2 regions of the Cupriavidus sp. CPT47-8839-RL05A genome follow, and region 1 is predicted to be linked to the other one. Evidence: predicted binding sites of a transcription regulator. Region 1 holds the regulator's gene; the other holds the start of a gene.

Region 1 (7,419 bases):
AGCACGTCGACGGTGACCGCATCCGCGGTCGACGGCAGGTCCAGGCCGAACTTGCCCGGCACGCCGCCTGCCACCGACACCTGCTTGCCCGGCACCATCACGGTATGGCCGATCAGCGCCGCGGAGTCCATGGCGCGGCTGGCGCTGACCTGCGACAGCAACTGCGACAGCGTGGCGTTCATGGTCTGCATGCCGCTGACCGTGCTGATCTGCGCCAGCTGCGAGGTCAGCTGCGCGTTGTCCATCGGATTGAGCGGGTCCTGGTTGTTCATCTGCGTGACGAGCATGGTCAGGAAGTTGTTCTGCAGCTCGGACGCGCTGGCGCTGCCGCTCTTGAGGGCGTCGTTGATGCCCTGGGTGTTGCTGCCTACCGCGGAGGTGGTTGTCATGTCGGTTCGTTGTCTGCGTGCTGGTGGAGGCGTTGCCGATACAGGCCGGGGCTTGTCACTGGCCGATCGTCAGCGTCTTGAGCATCATGTTCTTGGCGGTGTTGAGCACTTCCACATTGGCCTGGTAGGAGCGCGAGGCCGAGATCATGTTGACCATCTCTTCCACCGGATTGACGTTGGGCATCACCACGTAGCCCTGGGCATTGGCCATGGGGTGCGTGGGGTTGTGCACCATGCGCGGCGGCGACGGGTCTTCCGACACGCCTCGCACCTGCACGCCGCCGATGTCCGTCTGCCCCGGCGTGGGCGCCATGCCAAACACGACCTGCTTGGCGCGATAGGCCTGGCCGTCGGGGCTGACCACGCTGTCGGCATTGGCCAGGTTGGAAGCGGTCACGTTCATGCGCTGCGACTGCGCGGCCATGGCCGAGCCCGCGACGTCGAAGATGTTCATTGCCGGCATGCGCTCTCTCCCTTACTGCTCGATTTATTGCTGGATCGCGGCCAGCATGGTCTTGATCTTCGAATTCATCACCGTCAGGCCGGACTCGAAGTGCACGGCGTTGTCGGCGAAGGCCACGCGCTCGGCATCCATTTCCACGGTGTTGCCGTCGACGCTGGACTGCAGCGGGATGCGGTAGGCCAGGTCGAATTCCTCGCGCCCCGGGGCCTGCGCGGGCAGATGGCGCACCGAGGTGGTGGACAGCGACATGCCTTCATTGCGGTGGCCGCGTTCGACGCTCTGCGCCAGCGTGCTGGCGAAATCAAAATCGCGCGCCTTGTAGCCGGGCGTGTCCGCGTGCGCGATGTTGGAGGCAATCACCGACTGCCGCTGGTTGCGCAGGCTCAGCGCTTCCTGCTGGAAACGTAGTGCCGCGTCGAGTCTGTCAATCATCCTGGCATCTCCCTGCTCACATGAACGGAGCGAACGACCTTCTTCAGGGTTGCCATCTTAGGCGGCGACCTGTCACGCCAATCGGATGAATAAGGACGGGAAATCCATGCATTTCGGCCCGCCCTCGCGCGAGGGGCTGCCTACAATGGGACCCCGATGACAGATGTAAACGGGGCGCGCAGCCAGTCACGGGGCCGGGCGCCAGGCATGCCGTGCATGCCGTGCCGTCCTTGCCGGGAAGTCCAGATGAAACAGAATCGCCGCAACGCCCGCAGCCTGGCGCAAGCCCTGCTGGCGGCCTGCCTGCTTGGCCCGGCCGCCGCCGGTGCCGCGCCCGCGCAGGTCATGCCCGTCGCCATGCAGGCGCCGGCCGCGCACGGGCAGCAGCAGGCCGCTCATGCAGGCAATCCCGCTGCCAGCCCCTTTGCCGAAGACCCCGCGCGCGTTGCCGTGGAACGCTTCCTGCTGCAGCAGACCGCCGGCCTGCCGGGCAAGGTCAGCGTGCAGGTGGCACCGCCTTCGGGTGGGCGCGCGCCGGATTGCCTTGCGCCCGACCCGTTCCTGCCCGCCGGCACGTCGCCGTGGGGCCGCGTCTCCGTCGGCGTGCGCTGCGGCGGTGAGCGGCCGTGGGTGCGCTACATGCAGGCGCGCGTGGCGGTGCTGACCGATTACTACGTCGCCGCGCGCGCGCTGGGCCCGGGCGAGCCGGTCGGCCAGGCCGATATCGAAGTCCGCCAGGGCGACCTGGGCACGCTGCCGCGCGCGGTGATCACCGACCCGGCGCAGCTTGCCGGCGCGGTCACCGCCAACCGTATTGCCGCCGGCTCACCGATACGCGCCGACCTGCTGCGCAAGGCCATCGCCGTGCGCCAGGGCCAGACCGTCACCGTGGCCGTGGAAGGCGATGCCTTCCAGATCACCAGCGAAGGCAAGGTGCTGGCCGACGCCGCCACCGGCAACACCGTGCAGGTGCGCCTGCGCAGCGGCCAGGTGGTCAACGGGCTGGTGCGCAGCGGTGACACCGTGGTGCTGCAGTAACCCCCCGAAAGTGCCTTGATCGTGGCCAAAAGACTGGAAACCCGTGGCGGGCGGCATGCGAAAATGCCGCCGAAACCGCCGCGCGGCGAAATCGGGGCGAGCGCCCTAAAGAATTCGCCGGCGCGACCGTAATGCCATAGGAAACCAGCAAGGAACGCCCCGTGAAGATCAACCACACCGCCTCGTCCCGGCCCGCCGACGCCCCTGCGGACGCCGCCGCCGCCCGGCCCCAGGCCGCGCCGGCCAGCGCCGCGGCGCCGTCCGCCGGCCTGAGCGTCAGCCCGCTGGCCGCCCAGGTGCGCGACATCAGCGCCCGCCTGACGCAGCCCGCGGACGACGATATCGACACCGCCAAGGTCGAAGAGATCCGCCAGGCCATCGCCGAGGGCCGGATCAGGATCGACCCGGGCAAGATTGCCGACGGCCTGCTCGCGACCCTGCGCGAGCTTGGCCAGGCTGAACCCCGATAGCCCAAATGAACCAGAGCCTGATCCAGTCCCTGCAGCGCGAAACCGAAGGCATCCAGGCCTTCGGCCAACTCCTCGCCGAAGAGCGCGACGCCCTCAAGCGGGGCGACTTCCAGTCCCTGAGCGGACTGCTAACGCGCAAGGTTGAACTGGGCCAGGCCCTGTCCCGCCAACTCAAGGCCCGCGAAGCCCAGATGGGCGCGCTGGGCCTGCGCGCCGGCCCCGAAGGCCAGCTGCTCGGCCGCCAGGTCGACCCGGCCGTGGCCGATGCCTGGCGCGGGCTGATCTTTGCGGCCCGCACCGCGCGTGACGCCAATGCGCTCAACGGGGCGGTTGTGGACGCCCATCTCGACTTCACCCGTGAAGCCATCCAGGCGCTGCGCCAGCATAGTGGCGGGGATGCGGGGTTGTATGGGAAGGATGGGAAGGCGGCGGCTGGGGTGGGTGGGGTGAGTCTGGCGGCGGGTTGAGGGGATCGCCAGATGTTCCGTTCTTTCGTCACTTATTCAGAAGTGACGAAAGAACGGAACATTCACTCCTACCGAAACCCCACCACCACCTCATTACTCCGCCCCTGAAGCACCGGCACCAGGCTCCCCTGCCCCGGCACCCGGAACGCAAATACAAAGCCCTTGGTGGCATCATCCCCGAAGAACGCATCGGTCTTCCCTTCCGCCTGCGGCAGCAGCACGCAGCGCTGGGCATTGCAGAGATAGGCTTGCAGTTCCAGCGGTGGGGTCTTGGCGAAGCTGTAGCGCCAGCGCACCGAGGTGATGACCCCTTCTGACTGCGGCAAGACGCCGGTGGGCAGGATCGGCGGCGACACCGCGCGCTGTCCGCGGCAGTGGAGTGCCGGCCCGTTGACCGATCCGGTCCAGGCATGGCGGGTGCCGCCCTCAATGGCGGCCCAGGCGCAGGCCGATACGGCAGCCAGCAGCCAGCAAGCGCCGCGCGCGGCGCGGCCCAGCGCCTGCATCACAGCAAGCCGCGCAACTGGTTGCGCAGCCGCGTGATCGCCTGGCCGCGGATCTGGCACACGCGCGACTCGGTCACATCGAGCACCGCGCCGATTTCGCGCAGGTTCAGTTCCTGGTCATAGCACAGCGACAGCACCAGCTTTTCGCGCTCGGGCAGGCGTTCGATGGCGCGCACCAGCGCCTCGCGCATGCCGCTTTCCATCAGCACGGTCAGCGGGTTGCCGTCATCGCTGCCGCCAAGGTGCCGGTCCAGGAAGTCTTCTTCGCCGGAGCGCTCGAAATCCTCGTAGTGCAGCAGCTGGCAGCCATAGACCTCATTGAGCAGCAACTGGTATTCGTCCAGCGCCATCTCCATGGCCTCGGCCACTTCGGAGTCGACCGGTGCGCGCCCGAGCTTCTGCTCCAGCCCGCGCTGCGTGCGCTCGATGCGCCGGGTGAACTGGCGCAGGCTGCGCGACTGCCAGTCGTTGGCGCGCACCTCGTCAAGCATGGCGCCGCGGATACGCTGGCTGGCATAGGTTTCGAAGCGCGCGCCGTGGGTGTCTTCATAACGCTTGGCGGCATCCAGCAGGCCGATCATGCCGGCCTGGATCAGGTCGTCGATCTGCACGCTGGCAGGCAGCCTGGCGGCCAGTTGCAGGGCGATGCGGCGCACCAGCTGTGCATGCGCCTTGACCACATCGGCCTGTTCGAGCTTTCCCTGGATCGTGTACATGGTGCAATTCTCGTGAATGCTGGATTGCTGGACCGCCGCAACGTGCGGCGGGGGCTGGCTCAGGGTCTGGTTCGGTTGGATGGCATGGCTGGCAGGCTCAGGCCATTGCGGCTGCGGGCGCGGGGGCGGACGTGTCCGCGCGCAGCGGCCAGGCGCCGATGCTGCCGGCGGTGCGGCGCAGCGCGGTGGTGGCCGGCGCCGCCGGAAACGCCTCGACCACGCAGCGCCCCAGTTGCACGCCGCGCGCCACCAGCGGGTCCGACGGCAGCCAGCCCGCGCACAGCGCCTCGACGCCCAGGTACTGGCTGGCCGTGCGCGCCAGGTTGCGCAGGATCGCCTGCACCGTAGCCTCGCTCGCCGCCATGTTGACGATCAGGTGGAACTGGCGCCAGGCATACAAGTGGTGCAGGCGCTTGATGCAGGCATAGGCGGCGGTGATCGACGCCAGCTCAGGCCGCATCACGATCAGCACATTGTGTGCGCTGCCCGCTAGCGCCGACAGCGCGCCGTCGGCATCGACGCAGGCATCCACCAGCACGCTGCGGAAACCGCTCGCAGCAGCAGCCGGCAAGGCGCTGCCCGGCACAGGCCGGCCAGCCGGCAGCACCGACAGCACGCCACCGGGACCGGTGCCTGCCGCAGCGTCCAGCGGCAGTCGGCCTGCGCTGACATCGGCCAGGGTGCCGGCGGGCCTGGCGCCGGACAGCCGCGTGGCGCGCGCCGCGGCGGCGTCTTCGTCGACCAGCAGCACGCGTTCGCCCTGCATGGCCAGCGCGTGCGACAAGCCCAGCGCCACGGTGGTGGCGCCGGCACCGCGTTCGCTGGCGACCACGGCGATGCGGCGCGTCGTGCGCGGCGCCAGCATCCGGCGCAGGCTCTCGGCCTGGTCCATGGCGAGGGCGCTCACTGCAGCACCTCCATCGTTTCAGCGGACACGGCGCTGCCGCGGCCCGGATAGTTTTCCAGCACGTCGAGCAATGCCAGCATGCGGCCCATGCCTTCATTGAGCACCGTGCCCGGCACCGGCACGCCCTGGCGCACGGTGCGGCCAGCCAGGCGCGCGAGGAAGGCGGGCGCGGCCGCGGTCGGCGCGTGTTCCAGGCGCAGCACGGACAGGCCCAGCTGCAACGCGGCCAGCGCGGCGCCGGCGGCGTGGCCGTTTTCGGCGTCCTGGGCGAAGTGGTCGACGGCGTGGCGCAGCGTGCGCAGGCGCGCATCGGCTGCGTCGGTCCACAGGGCCCAGCGCGCTACCTGTGCGGCGTCCTGCGCCAGCGCCGGATCGCACAGCAGGTAGCGGGTATCCAGCAGTTCGCCGGTGGCGCGGTCGGCCAGGCGTGCCACCACCAGGCAGGCATCGATGCCGCCTTCGGGCGTGCCCTTGCCACGCGCCGGGCTGTCCGGCACGCGCACTTCGGCGCTGGCCAGCCAGCGCACGGCTTCACGCTCGCGCACGGTGTCCTCGCCCACGGCGTGGAAGGTCAGCGTGTCGGCCAGCGCATCGAGCTTCCAGGCGGCGCCGGCGCTGACCACGCGCGCGGTCTTGCGCGCGCCGGCCACCCAGCGCTCGCCGGCCTGCTGCCAGCGTGCCAGCGTGGCGGCGGTCGGCACGGCATCGATCAGGTTGACCACCTTGCGCGCGGCGCTCATGGCGGCGCGCAGGCTGGCGGCATCGGTCTCGGCCTCGCCCAACGGCTGGCCGGCACGGCCGGTCGGGGTCACAGTGGCGGCCAGCGGCATGCCGTCGCGGTCGGCGAGCCACAGCGTGTGCTGCATCGGCTGCGGCGTGCGGCGGCCGGGCACGGCCACTTGCAGCGTGGCGGCGCAGGCCAGCACGTACTGCTCGCACTGGCGGGTCACGTCGCGGCAGACCGCTTCGCGCACCTGCTGCGACATCGCGCGCAGGGCCGGGGCGCCGGCGCTGCGCTGTTGCCACAGCGAGCGGGCCAGGTCGAGGCCCAGGCCCGCGCCATTGAGTTCCGCCACGCACTGGCTCAGCGCGTCGGCGCTGTCGGTCAGCGAGCGCAGCACGTCGGTGGCGCCACCGCGCACAGTTGTCTCTTCCCCCGCGCCAGCGGCGGCACGGCGCGCGGCATCGGCATCGGCAAACACCGAGCCCCGGCGCGGCGTCAGGAAGGCGCGCTCGACCAGTGCGGTGCTGTTGGCCAGTTCCAGGTGCTCGGGCACGCGCTGCCCGGTGGAGGCATAGAAGACAGGCAATCGGTGGCGGATCACCACGTCCAGCACCGAGCCCAAGTGGGTGGCTTCGTCCAGCTTGCTGATGATGCAGCCGTCGATGCCGCCGCCATCGGGCGCGGCGTCATGGCGGTAGGCATGCACCACTTCATTGAGGGTATCGCCGTGGCTGGCACCATTGAGCAGCAGCACGCGCTGCACCGGCGCCGGCACGCCGGCCAGCATCGCGATTTGTTCCGACAGGCTGCGGTCGCGCTGGCTCATGCCGACGGTGTCGATGATCACCAGGTGCTTGTCCTTCATCGCCGCCAGCGCGAAGCGCAGGTCGGCGGCATCCTTTACCGCATGCACCGGCACGCCCAGGATGTCGCCGTAGATGCGCAGTTGCTCGTGCGCGCCGATACGGAAGCTGTCGGTGGTCAGCAGCGCCAGCTTGTCGGCGCCGTGGCGCAGCACGAAGCGCGCCGCCAGCTTGGCCGTGGTGGTGGTCTTGCCTACGCCGGTGGGACCCACCAGTGCCAGCACGCCGCCTTGCGCGAACAGGCTGTCCTCATCGCCCAGCACCGGCAGCTTGCTTGCCAGTTCGGTGCGGATCCAGCCCATGGCCGCGGGGCGGTCGTAGCCCAGTGGCAGCCGCGCCAGCAGCGTGCGCGCCAGTTGCCCGGAGAAGCCGGCGCCGACCATCCATTCAAACAGGGATTCGCGCAGCGGGTCGCTGGCGGCCACACCGTGCGCTGCCGCGCTT
Region 2 (7,419 bases), on a different contig from region 1:
GCGGTTTCGGACAGTTTGGCGGCGGATGCCTGAAAGGCGGACAGGACGCTTTGCAGCGTGCCATAGGCGGACAACTTGGCCTGGTAGGCGGTCTGCTGGTTCTTCAGCATCGTCAGCGGCGCGCTTTCCGCGGTGGTCAGCTTGTCGAGCAGACCTTGCAGATCCAGGCCGGAAGCGCTGCCCAGGGAGGAGATGGATGCCATGGCTGTACCTCGTTTCTTATTAACGTCTTCAGGGAGATCGGAGAGACCTTCTTGTCTTCCTGGCTTCAGGCTGACTGGTGGACCAGCAGGCCTTGGAGCTTGTTCATGGCGCGCGCGATCCGCATGACCTCTTCGGACGGCAACTGGCGGATCAGCTCGCCGGTGTCGCGGTCGATCACCTTGGTGATGACCTTGTGCGTGGTCTCGTCGATCTCGAACTGCAGGCCGATGGTGGTGGTGCGTAACGCATCGCTCAGTTCGCGGATCGCTGCCGACATGTCTTCCGGCAGGGTTTCCACGCTGTTGGCCGGGAAGCCGCCAGCCGCGCTCGCAGTACCAGCGGCGTTGCGGACTGGTGCCTGCGGCGCCGTGCCCGCGAAGGTGCGAGGCTGAGCAGAGGAGACTGCGGAAGCAGCGGAGGGTATGGCCATGGTCGGGTCTCGTCAGTCGTCGTAGTCGACACGGGGAAGTGCTAAGCAAGTGGTGATCCGCTTGCTTAGCACTCCGGCAAAAAGCCGGGCCGAAGTGGCCCGGCTTTCTGCGGAGGGTTGCGGCGCGATTAACGCAGCAGCGACAGCACGCCTTGCGTGGTCTGGTTGGCTTGCGCCAGCACCGAGGTACCAGCCTGTTGCAGGATGTTGCCGCGGGTCATGTTCGACACTTCCGTGGCGTAGTCTGCGTCTTGGATGCGCGAGCGCGAGGACGACAGGTTGGTGATGGTCGTGCCCAGGTTCGAGATCACCGAGTCAAAACGGTTCTGCACGGCACCCAGCGCGCTACGCAGGTCGTCCACGACCTTCAGGGCGGAGTCGAGCATCGCCTTCGGGTTGTTCGAAGCCGTGCCCTTGTACTCGGTGGAGGTGCCCAGAACGATGGCGAACCCGTCGGTGCCTGTGCCGCTGACGTCTGTCAGCGTCGAGGTACCGTCGACCAGGCCGTTCGTCTCGAAGTTGTGGCCCTGGATCGTGATGTAACCGACGGCGGCGCCGTTGGCGTCCGCTGCCACCTTGATGTTGTACGCGGCGGCGGCGGCCTGCAGCGTGCCGTCTTGGTACGTAACTGTGTTGTCCGTCTTGGTCAGCGTTACGTTGCCCGTTGCGTCATCGACGTTCGCGGCGTACATGTCGTCGCCGGACTTGACTACGTACTGGGCGGTAGCTGCCCCAGTCGTCGGGTCCAGCACGCGGTGCAGGCTCGTCGAACCAGCAGCGACATTCAGGCCGCCTGCGCCTTCCACGGCCGACAGATTGACCGCCTTCAGGGCGCCGGATGCACCGACTTCTTCCACGGCATCGCCCACCTTCGGCTGTGCACGTGCCACCGAGAAACCAGACAGGCCCAGGGTCTTCGAGCTGATTTCCTTCAGGTTGATGGTGATCGTTTCGCCGTCATTGGCGCCCACTTGCACGGTCAGCGGCTTGGCGTTGCCGGACAGCACCTTCACGCCGTTGAAGTCGGTCTGGGCCGAAGTGCGGTCGATTTCGTCCAGGCGCTGCTTGATTTCGTCCTGGATCGACTTCAGGTCGGAAGCCGAGTTCGAACCCGTGGCAGCCTGCACGCTCAGTTCACGGATACGCTGCAGGTTGTTGTTGACTTCGGTCAGCGCGCCTTCAGTCGTCTGCGCCAGCGAGATGCCGTCGTTGGCATTGCGCTGGGCTTGCGTCAGGCCGCGGATGTTCGAGGTGAAACGGTTCGCAATTGCCTGACCTGCGGCGTCGTCCTTGGCGCTGTTGATGCGCAGGCCCGACGACAGGCGCTGGATCGCCGTGTTCAGTGACGATTGCGAAGCATTCAGGTTGTTCTGAGTCATCAGAGACAACGAGTTGGTGTTAATGACTTGCGCCATGGTACGACTCCTATATGCAAAGTTTTGGGCATTCCGGCTAGTGCCGTAACGTTGGCGGCCTGCTTTGCAGGGCGTAGAGTGCCTCCGTTGCTTGGGTTATCGACCGGGCAAGGGAAAGGTTTAGAGTGATCTCCGCGATAGTTTCGCGGGGTGCCGGCAGGGCGGGCTGAGGCGCCGCGCGGCAGGGCTGGAAGGCGTGTGGGGCAGGCGTTGGCCTAGCGGCGCTTGCTGGTGCGGGGGATGTAGATCGGCAGGAAGTCCGGCTCCGGGGCCGGAGCCGGTGTCACCGCCGGCGTGTCCGGCGCATTGGCCAGCGTGACCAGGCAGATGGCCCGCTTGTAGACCACCGTGGGCCGGATGTCGTCCGGCTGCCGGCCAAGCAGCACCACATAGTCGTCTGACGCCAGGATGAGACCCTGCAGCCGGGCGCCGGTGGACAGGTGGACGATCACCGGGGCCTGGCTGGTGCTGTATGCCGCAAATTGCTGGTGCTGCAGTTGTTTCCGGCTGCGTGACTTGGGCCGGGTTTCCTTCTTCTTCACAACGACTCCGGAAGAGCCCGCAAGGGTTCTGGCGGCTAATGGCTTGGGGTGCGCCACGGCCAGGGCGGCACGAGAAACATCCGCTCTCGGTAACGGCGCAGGTGCCGGCGGTTGGCGCTGCCAGAAGAGAAGGGGAGTACTTCAGCGCCGAGAGTAACAAAGTTTTTTCCAGCGTTGACGAACCGCACGCCGTTCCTGGAATAGAGGCGTTGCTCTATAAAAGTTGTTGCTCTCGAGGTTGTGATATTGTAGCCGATTGTGCAATGCCGCATGCGGCCAGAGCGGCGAGCCAGGCAGGCTCGATGTGGACTGCGCTCGCGAGGAAATTGCCAGCCCATACGAAAAATGCCCTGATGTAGCGTCAGGGCTAAAATCATCAAAAGTGCGCAAATAATCTCATATCGTCATAAGGGAATCCCCTGATAGAAACGGGATTTACACCTCATGTAAGCGCGTTTATATTCTTGGCAAGAGCTTTTCGGCTCGAGCAGTCCTGGAAAGCCTACGAGCACCCCGCGCGTAGGCTTCTTTTTTTGCCTGCGTCGTTTGAGTCGCGCTCTATGGCGCTGTGGCTGGTGCGGTTAGTAAAAACCGACCGGCCGTTCGGAATGCCCAGGCAGATTTAACGCCACTTTCGCGCTGCGCAATCCTCCGAAATGCGAGGGTTTTTGCCACCAATTCTCATTTCCGTTCAAGAAGTTCGGCTGAACGCCGATAGCCGGCGCGAGCCTCAGCCAGCCGTCGTGGCGGTGCCGCGGGCCACGCGCCGCCGTGCGCGCGCTGCCAGGCCGGCGCCCAGCACCCAGCGCAGCGCCGGTGCCAGCACATGCATGCCCGCGAGTGCTGCCGGGCGCCGTATCGAAGGGCCGTCCAGGTCGAGCTGTTGCCGTGCCCACGGCGGCAGCAGTGCGATGCCCGCGTCGGCCATGATCCGCACCGCCGGCTGCAGCAGCGGGTTGGCCACCGGCATCTTCCGCACCAGCCGCACCACTTCGCTGGTGCGTTCGCTGGCCAGCAGCGCAGGCCGCATGGCCTCCAGGTAGGCCGTGACTTCGGCACGCGAGCGCGGCACGTCGGCCGCACCCAGCATCAGGGCGATGCGCGCAACCTCGTCGTAGTAGCGATCCTGCTCCGCGCTGCTCAGTGGCCCGACATAGCGCAGGTAGCCGGCCAGGAAGCTCGAGACCTCGGCCACGTGCACCCAGGTCAGCAACGCCGGATCGGAGGCCGCGTAGTGCCGCCCGTCCGGGGCCACGCCAACCACGCCGGCATGGATGCGCCGTACGCGCCCGATCAGCGCCATGGCATCGGCACGGCTGCCGTAGGTGGTGCCGGCGATGAACTGTGCGGTGCGCCCCAGGCGCCCCTGCATGTCGGTGCGAAAGCTGGAGTGGTCCCAGACCCCGGCCAGCGCCAGCGGATGCAGCGTCTGCAGCAGCAGCGCACTGACGCCGCCCGCGAGCATTGCCGGAAAGTCGGCATGCACGCGCCAGCAGACCGCATCGGGCCCGAACAGGCCGGCATCGCCCGGCGGGTTGTCGTAGTCGAGGGTCAGGCCGGAATTGCTGCGGGTCAGCGCGCGCACGTGCACGCCGGCGCGCTCGCGCAGCCTGGTGGAGAGATGGTTCAGCGGGCCGCGTCGTGGCTGCGCAGAGCGGCCGGCGGCGGGGTCGGTAAAGCTGGACAAGGCCGGTGCCTGAATCGGGAAGTCAGGGCCAGCATACACGGGATGCGGGGCGATGTGCGCGGGGTCATGCCGCGGCGGTTGCCACAAAAAGGGCCGGAGCCCCCTTGCGGGAGTCCCGGCCTGTCAATCTCCGGCGTATGCCCCTGCGGCCGCACCGCATGTTGCGGCCGCACATACCCGGAAAGTTGCCTGTTATCGTGGCTGGCGCGGCTGACTTACGGCTGGCGTTGTCCGCCTTGTTGCCCACCCTGTTGCCCGCCCTGGCCGCTTTGCTGGCCGCTGCGTTGGCCGCTTTGCTGGCCCGGTTGCGAGCTGCCGCGATCCTGCTGCTGTTGTTGGTCCTGCTTGCGGTCCTGGTTACCCATCTGACCGCCGCCTTGTTGTTGTCCCGGCTGCTGCTGGCTGCCGCGCTGGCCAGATTGTTCCTGCTGCTTCTGTTCCTGCGGCTTCTGGCCCGACTGCGATTGACCCGGCTGTTGCTGCTGTCCCATTGCTAGCTCCTTGACGCGGCGAACTGCCGCATCCCCTGTTTCGCAATCGCCATGCCAAGCATGGAAGGACCGGGGTGCCGCCAGCAATGGCCTGTAGCGGGGGATGCAGCACATCACGCGGCGGGCGCTTTTACAACGGGCGGCCCGATTTACACACCCTGGATACGGTCGCGGACGCCTGGTGCGGCCTGGCCGGCAGGTATGGAGCTTGCTGAATATGCCTTACCAGTGGTTCCGCGTGCCAGGCAAGCCCGGCAACGGATGCGCTGGTGACCCGAAAAAGGAGGCAGCCATGCGTTTTTCCCGAATTCCCGCGCGCACCGTGCGGATGGCCTGTGTTGCTGCGGCGCTGGCGGTGGCCGGCAGCGCCATGGCGCTCGACAAAAGCGGCCTGATCCTGGTTGCGGCCGACGATACCCCTGTGGCCCCCGTCAATTCCGCGCCGGGCATGCCCGGCCGTGCCGACCCTGACCGGGGCGCCGCTCCGGACGTGAGCGCCGACAAGGCCAAGCGGGCCGTCGAGGACGGCGCCATCACCACCAGGATCAAGACCAAGCTGCTCACGACCAAGGACCTCAAGTCCACCGGCATCCATGTGAAGACCAGGCAGGGCACGGTCGACGTGAGCGGCACGGTGCCGAGCCAGCAGCAGCACGACGTGGCGCTCGACGCGATCCGCAGCGTCGAGGGCGTGACGTCGGTCAATGACAACCTGAAGGTGTCGTCGCGGTAAGGGGCTTGTCCCGTTGTCCAGCGCTGAGGGTTTGCTCCCCTCTCCCGCAAGCGGGAGAGGGGGAACACAATCGGGATTTGGCCGACATCATTGGCGAGCCGCTGTGCTGGCCTAGCGCCTGCCTAAGCCGCGTGCTTCCTGCGCGTAGTGCTTGCGCTCTTGCGCGCGGCCGGCGCGTGCGACTCGCGCTTGGCCGGTGCACGCTTGGTCTTGGCGGCGGTGCTGGCGCGCTTGGCAGGCGGGGTCGCAGCCCGCTTGGCAGCCGGCTGCTTCCTGGCGGCGGCATGCCGCGCAGGGGCCTTGCGGCGCGCGGGCGTGGCGTCTTCCTTGTCTTCCTTGCCGCGCTGGCCCAGGCTCTGGCGCAGCAGCGCCACCATGTCGATGACCTTGGCGCCCTGGCGCGGCGCTTCTTCCTCTTCCGCAGGCGGGGTCAGCTGGTGGGTCTTGCCGGAGTCGATCTTTTCTTCGATGCGCGCCATCAGGTCGTCACGATAGCTGTCGCGGTACTGTTCCGGCTCCCAGTCTTCGCTCATGTCCTCGACCAGCTTGGTGGCCATCTCGATCTCGCGCGCATGCGCGCCAGTCGGTTTGCCGGTGGCCGCCTTGGGCAGGCGCAGTTCGGAGATGGGCAGCACCTCGTCGGCAAAGCGCATGGTGTTGAGCACCAGCGCGTCGCCGTGCACCAGCATCGCGGCCAGGTGCTGGCGGGCGCGCAGCACCACCAGCGCCAGCGCGGCACGCCCGGTGCGGCGCATGGTTTCGTGCAGCAGCGCGTAGCCGCGCTCGCCGCGCTTGTCGGGCTCGAGGTAATAGGGCGTGTCGAAGTAGTACGGCGGGATGCTCTGCGCGTCGACAAAGCTGACGATATCCACCGTCTGCGTGGCCTCGACATTAGCCTGGCGGAAGTCTTCCTCGTTCAGCAGCACGTATTCGTCCTTGGCATACTGGTAGCCCTTGACGATATGCTCCTTGTCGACCGGCTTGCCGGTGCTCTTGTTGATGCGCTGGTAGCCCACCGGCGCCATGTCGCGCACGTCGAGCAGGTCAAGGTCCAGCGTCTGGCTGCGCGACGCGGGCCGCAATACCACCGGGATATTGACCAGGCCAAAGGTTATGGCGCCTTTCCAGATGATGCGTGACACGTGAGGGCTCCTTTGCCAGCCGCACGGGCACGTTGCGGCGGCGGGGGCGGCAGATCGCCCGGAGGCGGGTCTGCCACCGGTTCGGGCGGGCCCGGCGGAGGTTCCGGCGGCGGGGTTTCAGGCTTGCGCGGCGGGATGTCGGGATCGGGCGTGGTATGCACGGAGCTTCCTTGTTCAAGGGTGGATGGGAGCGGCGGCTGGCATCGGCATCGCGCTAGGGATGGTCCGCGCTGAGTGCGTCCAGCAGCCGTGTCAGCGCGTCCAGGTCGGCCGGCTTGACCAGGTGCTGGTCGAAGCCGGCTTCCAGCGCGCGGCGGCGGTCCTCGGGCTGGCCGAAGCCGGTCAGCGCCACCAGCGTGGCGCCGCGCATCTCGGGCAGCGCGCGCAGGCGGCGCGCGGTCTCGAAGCCGTCCATGGCGGGCATGCCCAGGTCCAGCAGCACCACCTCAGGCCGGGCATCGGTGGCGCGCGCCAGCGCGCTGGGGCCGTCGGCGGCGGTCACCACCGTATGGCCGAGCGTCTGCAGCGTCATCATCATGGCCTCGAGCGCGTCAGGGTTGTCGTCCACCACCATGATCCGGCGGGGTATGCCGCGGCGCGGCGCGGCGCGGCCGGAGCCTGGGTGCCACTTCTGCCACGGCTCCACCGGCAGCGTCACCGTGAAGGTGCTGCCCTGTCCGGGGCCGGGGCTGTCGGCGCGAATGGTGCCGCCATGCAGGCGCACCAGCTTTTGCACCAGCGTCAGGCCGATGCCGGGACCGTCCTGCTGGAACGC

What was found. The regulator FliA, encoded in region 1, starts transcription of late flagellar genes. The targets are predictions, from matches to a motif close to CTAAAGTTTNNNNNNNNNNNGCCGNTA.
Region 2: the regulator FliA is predicted to act here: its motif matches at 2,147-2,173, upstream of AC3WVS_RS09020 (FliC/FljB family flagellin).

What each region holds. Positions count from the first base shown of each region.
Region 1 covers NZ_JBYTEG010000005.1:210,344-217,762, forward strand. Annotated here, with positions in the region: gene flgD (flagellar hook assembly protein FlgD) at 1-389, opposite strand, end outside; gene flgC (flagellar basal body rod protein FlgC) at 445-852, opposite strand; gene flgB (flagellar basal body rod protein FlgB) at 877-1,284, opposite strand; gene flgA (flagellar basal body P-ring formation chaperone FlgA) at 1,531-2,322, shown strand; gene flgM (flagellar biosynthesis anti-sigma factor FlgM) at 2,484-2,792, shown strand; gene AC3WVS_RS07905 (flagellar protein FlgN) at 2,798-3,259, shown strand; gene AC3WVS_RS07910 (flagellar protein FlhE) at 3,328-3,765, opposite strand; gene AC3WVS_RS07915 (RNA polymerase sigma factor FliA) at 3,765-4,481, opposite strand; gene AC3WVS_RS07920 (MinD/ParA family ATP-binding protein) at 4,579-5,373, opposite strand; gene flhF (flagellar biosynthesis GTPase FlhF) at 5,385-7,419, opposite strand, start outside.
Region 2 covers NZ_JBYTEG010000006.1:123,716-131,134, forward strand. Annotated here, with positions in the region: gene fliD (flagellar filament capping protein FliD) at 1-203, opposite strand, end outside; gene AC3WVS_RS09015 (flagellar protein FlaG) at 269-634, opposite strand; gene AC3WVS_RS09020 (FliC/FljB family flagellin) at 763-2,049, opposite strand; gene AC3WVS_RS09025 (RNA chaperone Hfq) at 2,265-2,591, opposite strand; gene AC3WVS_RS09030 (oxygenase MpaB family protein) at 3,322-4,278, opposite strand; gene AC3WVS_RS09035 (hypothetical protein) at 4,515-4,775, shown strand; gene AC3WVS_RS09040 (BON domain-containing protein) at 5,062-5,502, shown strand; gene ku (non-homologous end joining protein Ku) at 5,625-6,644, opposite strand; gene AC3WVS_RS09050 (response regulator) at 6,859-7,419, opposite strand, start outside.